Regions from separate parts of the Ferrimonas sp. genome, predicted to be linked through region 3. Evidence: predicted binding sites of a transcription regulator. Region 3 holds the regulator's gene; each other region holds the start of a gene.
The links. Region 3 encodes LexA, which represses DNA repair genes until DNA is damaged. Its sites were predicted from a motif close to TACTGTATNNNNATACAGTA; they were not measured.

Region 1: dinB (DNA polymerase IV) is a predicted target of LexA. The motif match lies at 1,493-1,512, and genes of this name have one in related genera.
Region 2: recG (ATP-dependent DNA helicase RecG) is a predicted target of LexA. The motif match lies at 1,425-1,444, and genes of this name have one in related genera.

What each region holds. Positions count from the first base shown of each region.
Region 1 covers NZ_JBLXDO010000003.1:181,770-185,047, forward strand. Annotated here, with positions in the region: gene ACN0RV_RS05030 (hypothetical protein) at 1-174, opposite strand, end outside; gene dinB (DNA polymerase IV) at 432-1,481, opposite strand; gene ACN0RV_RS05040 (methyl-accepting chemotaxis protein) at 1,595-3,278, opposite strand, start outside.
Region 2 covers NZ_JBLXDO010000028.1:8,644-11,921, forward strand. Annotated here, with positions in the region: gene ACN0RV_RS17930 (AMP-binding protein) at 1-1,340, shown strand, start outside; gene recG (ATP-dependent DNA helicase RecG) at 1,460-3,278, shown strand, end outside.
Region 3 covers NZ_JBLXDO010000014.1:49,575-52,852, forward strand. Annotated here, with positions in the region: gene plsB (glycerol-3-phosphate 1-O-acyltransferase PlsB) at 1-734, opposite strand, end outside; gene lexA (transcriptional repressor LexA) at 946-1,566, shown strand; gene ACN0RV_RS13090 (SulA-like leucine-rich domain-containing protein) at 1,566-2,015, shown strand; partial or broken gene coxB (cytochrome c oxidase subunit II) at 2,403-3,278, shown strand, end outside.

The DNA of each region.
Region 1 (3,278 bases), on a different contig from region 3:
GTCGTAGTAGTTTACGGTGCGACAAAAGGTCTTATCCCCGATATAGAGGCTGAAGTAGTCTGCGTCTCGCAGGGGTTTGTGTTGATAGAAGCCATATCCCAGGCCGTAACAGACGCCGGCAACCAGGGTCATCAGACCCGCGGCCAGGCACAGTTGTTTGGCAAAGGTTCTCATCCTTAACCTCCTTCCTTGCGCCGGCGGATTGCTGGTCACCGGCTGATGGCAGAGGCTAAATGGCCAGTGTGGCCGATAAGGAATCAGTCTCTGCCCGAAGCCAGGCTTGCGATGTCGGTGGGGTAGAAAGAGTGGACACGCCTGGCCATCCGCTTCATCAACGCCTCTGTTTTTTAGCGGGCATTTTACGGAAGCTCAATACCAGCTTAGTTCGTTGCTTTATTGACCGTTTTGACGGGGATCAAACAAGCTTGCGGTCACAAAGGCAGGGGCAGTTGCCGAAGGGCTTTTTTCTCCGCCAGCTCCACAGAGATCCCCACCAGCCGAACCTGGCGGCCATTGCCCCGGCGAAACGCGATCCCCATCAGGGCGCGGAACAGCTGTGGGTCCAATTGCTGACTCTGCTGGGTGACCGTGGTCAGCTCAAAGTCGGCAAACTTCAGCTTGACCGTCTGCCCTTTGATGCCGCGCTTGCTGGCGCTCAAACGCCGCTCCAGTTCAGGCAACAGGGTATCGAGTTGCTGCTCACAGGCAGCCAGGTCGGGCAGGTCCCGGGCAAAGGTGGTTTCCACCCCCACGGACTTACGGATGCGGCTGGGCTCCACCGGACGGTCATCGATACCACGACAGCGGCGCCACAGCACCGGGCCAAACTTGCCCATCATCGATTCCAGCTCCACCTCCGTCAGGCCAAGGACATCCTCTCCCTTGAGCAGGCCACGACGAGCGAGGCGCTCGGCGGTCTTGGGGCCCACCCCAGGTATCTTCTTGAGTGGCAGACGGGCGGCGAATTCGGCGGTGCGCTCCGGGGGAATCACCATCTGACCATTGGGCTTGTTTTCATCGGAAGCCACCTTGGCCAGAAACTTATTGGGCGCGATGCCGGCGGAGGCGGTCAGCCCCGTGGCCTCGAAGATCTCCGCCCGTATCGCCTGTGCCATCCGGGTGGCACTGCCCTGGCAGTGGGGCTTGCCGGTCACATCGAGGAAGGCTTCATCCAGAGAGAGGGGTTCCACCAGCTCGGTGTACTTGCGAAATATGGCGTGGATCTGCTGAGACACCGCCTTGTACACAGACATGCGATGGGGCACCAGCACCAGATCCGGACACAGTTGCTGGGCCCTGTGGGTGGGCATGGCGGAGCGCACCCCATAGGCACGGGCGGCATAGTTGCAGGTGGCGATCACCCCACGACCGGACGCTCGCCCGCCAACGGCGATTGGCTTGTCCCGCAACTGGGGGTTGTCCCGCATCTCCACCGCGGCAAAGAAGCAGTCCATATCGATATGAATGATCTTGCGCTGCACCCGCACACCAATACTGTATATATAAACAGTTAAATCATATCACCCCAAGGCAAAAAGCCCAAAGATCAAAAAAGGCGCCGTCTGGCGCCTTCTGTCATAGCCTAGGTTACGGGCTAAACCTGATAACGGTTCAACCCCTGGGCCAGTTGGCTGCCCCCTTCCACCAGCTCCTCAAGGCTGCGCTCCAGCTGGTCGCCCCGGGAAACCGCATCGTCGGAGAGGCTGTTCACCCGGGTCACTGTGGCGGCGATCTCTTCGGCAACACCTGCCTGCTGGGCAATGGCCTGAGTCATCTCCTGCACCTGCTGTTGAATCCCCGCCACCGCTCGACCGGCCTGATCCAGGGTATCGACAACCTGGTCGCTGCGCTGCTGACTCTGCTGCAACTGCTCACAGCTTTGAGTCATAGCCTGCTCCGCTTCGATGCTGGCCTGCTGCAGTCCGGCGATGATGGCCTGGATATTGGCCGTGGAATCCTGGGTCTTGGAGGCCAGGGAGCGTACCTCGTCCGCCACCACGGCAAAGCCCCGTCCCTGCTCTCCGGCCCGAGCCGCTTCGATGGCCGCATTCAGCGCCAGCAAGTTGGTCTGCTCGGCGATGGTGCGAATCACATTGAGCACCTCACCAATCTGATCGGCGTTCTGCCGCAACCGGGACACTAGCTCACTGGACTCCTGCATCTGGCCAGCCAACTGGGCCAGGGACTCCTTGCCTTCACCCATGACCATGCCGGCCTGTCCCATCTGTTGATGCACCTGGTCGGCATGGGACGCCACCTGTTCCGCCTGGCTGGCCATCTCGGCACTGGTCTGCGCCATCTGGCTGGTGGCCGTAGACGCCTGCTCCACCTCCCCTTTCTGGGCTGACATGGAGCTCAGGGTGTCCCCCCAGATCTCGGAGGCCAGGGCGCTGCTGTGTGACACCGACTCCGTCAGCCCCTTGCTCTGATTCACCAGCTGATGGACCCGATCGGCAAACTGATTGAACGCCCGCCCCAGCTGACCCAGCTCATCCTGACGATTCAGTTTGATCCGCTGGCTGAGATCCCCATCCCCCTGGGCGATCGCCTCCATGGCCGCCACCAGACGTCGTATCTGCGACTTAAACGGCAGCAGCAGTAACCACACCACCGCAGAGATCAGCAGAGTCAGCACCACCGACACGGTACCCGTCGCCCAGGCCTCTTCGGTCACCCGGGCCCCAACCACGTCCGTAGGCAGCAGCAACCCCAGTTTCCAATGCACCTGAGGAAACTCGCTGTCCACCGGTTGCCACACCACCAACTGATCCTGTCCCTGGAGGCTCACTTCACCCTGCCCCTCGGCCTGGGTCAGTATCTCCCTGGCCAGGGTGGCAAAGCCCTGGGTGGCGCCGAACTGGTTGTCCACCTCGCTCAACAGGGAGCCTGGCGGGAACATGTCGGAAAACAGCGGGAAGAACACCAGCTTGCCATCGCCGGTAACCAGGAACGCCTGCCCCTGCCCCTGGTAGGTCACCTGAGAAAGCAGGGTCTCGCCGATGGTGGAGATGAGGATGTCCATGCCGCCGATGCCCAGAAACCGGCCATTGGCGTCGTACACCGTCTGCTTCACCGTGGCCGATACCGAGCCATCGTTGGCGTCCACCGCCGGCTCGGTGACATAGAGGCGATTCTTGCTCAGCGCCTCGCCCCACCAGGGGCGTTTGCTGGTGTAGTAGTTGGGATCGTCAGAGTAGCGACCGTTGAGGTCGAAATACTCGTGGGTGGCTTCACTGCCAAAAAACAGGCTCTTGATGGTACCGTCTTTATCGGAAAAA
Region 2 (3,278 bases), on a different contig from region 3:
TGGTGGGCAAACTGGACGACGGTCCAGAGCAGGAGCCCGCCATCCCCGCCCACATCATCCGCATGGGCATGGGCTACGAAGGCATCACCACCCAGTATCATTGGCAGCAACTGCTGGAGATGGCCGATCCGCTGGACACTCACTATCCGGGCGCCGACGAGGTGATGACCGTCATCTACACCTCGGGATCCACCGGCAACCCCAAGGGCGCGGTGATGACTTTTGGTGCCTTCAGCTGGGCCGCCGATCGCCTCACCAAGCATTTGGGCGGCACCCCGAAAGACAGGGTGATCTCCTACCTGCCCCTGGCGCACATCACCGAGCGCGCCTACATCTTTGGCAGCTCCATCGCTGGCGGCGGCACCGTCTACTTCGCCGAGAGCCTGGACACCTTCGTGGAGGATGTGCAGGTGGCCAACCCCGACTTCTTCCTGTCGGTTCCCAGGCTCTGGACCCTGTTCCAGAAGAACATCATCGCCAAGGTGGGGGAGAGCAAACTCAACCTGTTGCTGAACATCCCCATACTCAACGCCTTCATCGCCCGTAAGATCCGCAAACAGCTGGGGCTGAACAACGCCCGCATCCTGGGCTGTGGTTCGGCGCCGGTATCGCCGTCCCTGCTGCACTGGTACCGCCGTATCGGCATGGACATCACCGAGGCTTGGGGCATGACCGAAAACGGTGCCTACGCCACCCTCAACTTCCCCTACCGCGCCGATAAGATCGGCAGTGTCGGTGCCCCCGGCATCGACTGTGAGGTGAAGATCGGCGACGACAATGAGCTGCTGTTCAAGAGTCCGGGCCTGTTCCGTGAGTACTACAAACAACCGGAAGCCACGGCTGAGGCCTTTGATGAAAATGGCTACTTCCGTACCGGAGACCAGGCTGAAGTGGACGAGGATGGCTACGTCACCATCACGGGTCGGGTGAAGGATAACTTCAAGACCGCCAAGGGTAAGTTTGTCGCCCCTGTGCCCCTGGAGCGTAAGCTGGCTCAGGAGAGCCGCATCGAACTGCTGTGCGTCATCGGCTCAGGCCAACCCTATCCGGTCGCCCTGGTGCAGCTCTCGGAAGCGGCCCGCGCGGAATCCCGCACCGAGGTGGAGATCGCCCTGCGCAGCATCTGCCGCCAGGTCAGCGGCACCATGGAGAGCCACTCTACCCTGGGCGGCATCCTGGTGGTAGACGAGCCCTGGACGGTGGAAAACGACGTCCTCACCCCCACCCTGAAGATCAAACGCCACGTACTGGAGAAGCGCTACGGCCCAATGATCGGCCACATGCGTGACGACACGGTGGTGTGGGAAGATCAGCTTTCCAAGGCTGCCAAGGCCAGCTAGCACCTCAAAAGAACACGGGGCCCCATGGGCCCCTTTCTGTTTCCGCCCTCTAAGGGGCTGATTCCCGTAGGCAGGACTGCTATTATCTGATCATATTTACAGTAGTTGTGGATAACAGAGTGACGGATCTGGCGGCTCTGCCCATCACCTCCCTCAAGGGTGTCGGCAGCAAAGTAGCAGAGAAATTAGCCAAAATTGGCATCGAATCGGTTCAGGACCTGCTGTTCCACCTGCCCCTGCGCTACGAAGACCGCACCCGCCTGTGGGCCATCGCCGAGCTGATGCCCGGCATCCACGGCACCGTCGAAGGGGAGATCCTCTCCAGCAAGGTCACCTACGGCCGCAAGCGAATGATGACCGTCAAGATGATGGACGCCAGCGGCAGCCTCACCCTGAGGTTCTTCAACTTCGCCATGGCTCAGAAGAACACCCTGCAGAACGGCAAGCGGATCCGCGCCTTTGGCGAGATCCGCCGCGGCCTCCATGGACTGGAGATCATCCACCCTGAATACAGCCTGCCCGGTGAGGGCAATGGCCTGGAACTGGAGGAGCGCCTCACTCCCATCTATCCCACCACCGAAGGCCTGAAGCAGCTGAGTCTGCGCAAATTGGCCGAACAGGCGGTGGATAAGCTGCACAATGCCAGGGTCCCTGAGCTGTTGCCCGACGGGCTCTACGACCAGCAGATGAGCATGGAGCAGGCCCTGGAGTACGTGCACAGGCCTCCGGCGGATGCGGATGTGGAGCTGCTGGCCGAGGGGCAACACCCGACTCAACAGCGACTGGCGATGGAGGAGCTGCTGGCGCAGAACCTCTCCATGCTGCAGCTGCGTCAGAGTGCCGATGAACACAGCGCCCTGCCGCTGACAATGGACACCGCCCTGGAAAATGACTTCCTGGCCAGGATCCCCTTCGAACCCACCGGCGCCCAGAAACGGGTGGTGGCTGAGATCCGCACCGATCTGGCCACCAGCCAGCCGATGATGCGCCTGGTTCAGGGGGATGTAGGCTCAGGGAAAACCCTGGTGGCGGCTCTGGCGGCGCTGACTGCCCTGAGCCAGGGACGTCAGGTGGCCCTGATGGCCCCCACCGAACTGTTGGCCGAACAGCATGCCCTGGCCTTTGCCAACTGGCTGGAGCCCCTGGGGTATCCGGTCGCCTGGCTGGCTGGCAAACTCAAGGGTAAGGCGCGGGAGCAGACCCTGGCTCACGTGGCCGACGGCACCGCCAAGATGATTGTCGGTACCCACGCCATCTTCCAGGATCAGGTCAGCTTCGATCATCTGGCGCTGATCATCATCGATGAGCAGCACAGATTCGGGGTACATCAGCGGCTGGAGCTGAGGGAGAAGGGGCTCAAAGAGGGCAACTACCCCCATCAACTGATCATGACCGCCACCCCCATCCCCCGGACTCTGGCGATGACCGCCTACGCGGATCTGGACACCTCCATCATCGACGAGCTGCCCCCGGGTCGAACACCGGTCACCACGGTCGCCATCGGCGACAACCGCCGTCACGAAGTGGTGGAGCGAGTGCGTCAGGCCTGCAAGGAGCAGGGCAGGCAGGCCTACTGGGTCTGTACCCTCATCGACGAATCCGAAGTGCTTCAATGCCAGGCTGCGGAGGACACCGCCGTCGAATTAGGGGAACAACTGTCTGATTTACAGGTCGGATTGGTACATGGCCGCATGAAGTCGGCTGAGAAGCAGCAGGTGATGGATCAATTCAAATCCGGCGACTTGGATCTGCTGGTGGCCACCACGGTGATCGAAGTCGGGGTGGATGTCCCCAACGCCAGCCTGATGATCATTGAAAACCCGGAGCGACTGGGCCTGGCCCAGTTGCACCAGCTCAGAGGCCGGGTCGGCCGGGGCAGCACCGCCAGTCACTGTGTGCTGCTCTACCACCCACCCCTGTCCAAGACGGCTCAGGCCC
Region 3 (3,278 bases):
AGGTACTCTGTGGCCTTTTCACGGGCCTTTTCTTCGCTGATCCCCTTGCTCTTTGCCTCGTCGGCGACCGCTTGCTGCAGCCCCTTGGAGGCCAGCAGGCTGGCAAACAGGGCCTGGCGGTCGGGCAGGCGCGGGCCGGTGGCCACGGTGCGCTGACGACCGAAATGCACCCGGGCAACCCGGGCCAGCTTCTGGGCAATCCCCTCATCGGTGCCGTGGTTGTCGGCCATGTAGCGCAGGGAGACAGGGCGGGAGAAACGGATGAAGTTGTCCCGGCCCAGCATCATCAGGATAAAGAACTTGCGCAGCCAGGTGGGGTGATCCCGGTTCAGCAGGGTGGCGGAGACACTCTCCTCCTTGCCTGGATCCCGGCCCCAGAACAGAGACACCGGCACCACCTGGGCATCCAGTTCATCGTGAGTGCGGTGCAGGCCCAGCAGCTTTTCGAAGCGCGCCATAAAGTCCGCTTTCTTGCGTTTGCCAAACAGGGGGGTGGCGCCGTTGAGCCACACCACCCGGCTTACCTTCTCCCCTTTGACCTCCAGGGGCTCAAGGGGACTGGGTAGGCCACTGTTCAGGCAGGCTTCGTGGAGCGCCAGCAGATCAGAGTGGGATTCGTGGGCCATCACGTACACCAGGGGCCGCGAGGGATCGATATCCAGCTCTGAGATAGGGTCCTCGGGCACCAGGCGGGTGGTCACTACCGGCTTCTGGAGCCAGCGTGCACCCTGCATCCAGGGTGAAAGGTAGTCTTGAGTCACCGTTGAGTTCGCTTCTTGTTCTTCAATTGACGTAGATTCTACACCGAAAGAGCTCGGTACGGCAGTGGCTCAGATATTCAGTTGTCTCAAACTGTTCCAAGACCCCTGTCTGCAAATAACTGTTGAATTAATCGCCTACCTGTATATACTCACAGTGGTACTGTATAGATAAACAGGTAGAACTATGAAGCCGTTAACCCCAAGACAGAGCCAGGTGCTGGAGCTTATCCGCAGTCACATGCAGGAGACCGGCATGCCCCCCACCCGGGCCGAGATCGCCAAGAGCTTGGGGTTCCGCAGTGCCAATGCCGCCGAGGAGCACCTCAAGGCCCTGGCCCGCAAGCAGGTTATCGAGATTGTTCCCGGCACTTCCCGAGGCATCCGTCTGCTGGACAGCGGGCCTGAGCCGGAGCAGTTGGGTCTGCCCCTGATCGGTCAGGTGGCCGCCGGTGAACCCATCCTGGCTCAACAGCATATCGAACAGCACTGCCAGATGGATCCGGCCATGTTCCACCCCAGCGCCGATTTCCTGCTGCGGGTACGTGGGGACTCCATGGTGGACATTGGCATCATGGATGGAGACCTGCTGGCGGTACACAGTCAGAAGGACGCCCGCAATGGTCAGGTGGTGGTGGCCAGAGTTGGAGAGGATGTGACGGTAAAGCGCTTCGAACGTAAGGGTAACGTCGTCTATCTGCACGCAGAAAACCAAGAGTATCAACCCATAGTGGTCGACCTGGAGCAGGAGTACATGTGCATCGAGGGTCTGGCAGTGGGGGTGATTCGAAATGGAGGATTGCACTGATGAAAAGCCGCCAGGCAACACAATACCGTCACCCCGGCCTGTGGCAGGGAAACTGGAATCATGGTGCCAGCCTCAACAAGCTGGAAGATGGCATCGAGACCCTGACCCGTCTCGCCCCTGAACTGGCCGAACTCAGCCGCAAAGAGCGCTGGTTGGTGCTGGTTAACCCGCCCGCCTTCGGCTGGAAAGGGATCCTTCGGGAGGCCGGCGTGGCCATGGATCGCATCCTGCTGGTGCGCTGCCAGGACGAGGTGGAGGGTCAGTGGGCCGTAGAGCAGGCCCTGAGCGGCCGCACCTGTTCGGCGGTGCTGGCCTGGTTGCCTACCATCGCCGCCCGTGATTGGCGCCGCCTGGAGCTGGCCAGTCGCCGGGCCGATTGCTGTGGCTATCTGTTCCAGCCTCAGCGCCACCCCATGACTCCTGCCCTGGTCAGCAACTGGATCCACTGATTTTCGGGAAAAAGGGGGGCTTTAGGCGGTATTTAGCCCCAATCCCGATTTTTGAATCTAATTCGCTCCCTTCCTGCGATAATTCGCTCATTCTTTCATCTGCTTAGACTTATATTCCGATCAGGCCTGCATATAAGGTATTTCCTCTGTTTTGCCCTTCCATTGTTTCATTGAGTGCTATTCTTGATCTTGATCAAATGAGTTTGTCTCATTAGGTTAGGAAAAGACACGATCGCAGAATCGTGTGCGGCGGAGTGACTCCGGATTAAGCGGTTCCGCGGTATGCCCAAACCTATTGAGGGGGAGGGGAGCTTCATAGGGCTGTGAATTACTGTGCTGGCTCTCTTCTGGATATTGCAGGTTGCAATACACAGAGGAGCAGTATTTGTGAGACGTTACTTTTCGTTGGTGATCGGCCTGGTGCTGATGCCAACCCTGGCGCTGGCCACGGAATCAGACTACAACCTGACACCCGGGGTGACCGCCATCAGCGAGCAGGTCTATGGCCTGCATATGACCATCTTCTACATCTGCTGTGCCATTGCGGCAGTGGTGTTCGGCATCATGCTCTACTCGCTGATCCGTCACCGCAAGTCCAAGGGTGCAGTGCCCGCCAATTTCCATGAGAGCACCAAGGTTGAGGTGCTGTGGACGGTGATCCCTTTCATCATCCTGATCGTCATGGCGGTCCCGGCCACCAAGACCCTGGTGGCGATGGAGGATCCCAGTGCGTCGGATCTCACCATCCAGGTGACCGGTTCCCAATGGAAATGGCACTACAAATACTTCGACAAGGGCGTGGAGTTTTTCAGCCTGATGTCCACTCCTCAGGAGCAGATTAAGAACGCCGAAGCCAAGGGGGAAAACTACCTGCTCGAGGTGGACAAGCCCCTGGTGATCCCCGCCAACCGCAAGGTTCGGTTCCTGATGACCTCCGACGATGTGATCCACTCCTGGTGGGTGCCCGCCTTCGCGGTGAAGAAAGACGCCAACCCGGGCTTCATCAACGAGGCCTGGACCAAGGTGGACAAGCCCGGCACCTATCGTGGTCAGTGTGCCGAACTCTGCGGCAAGGACCATGGCTTCATGCCGGTGGTGGTGGAGGTGTTGCCTGAGGCGGAGTTCGACATCTGGCTGGCGGAGCAGCAGGACTCGGCCGCAGCGGCCGCCCAGGCGGAGACCGCGGCCCTGACCGAGACCCTGACCATGGAGGAGTCCATGGTCCTGGGGGAGCAGGTCTACCTCTCCCGCTGCGCCGCCTGC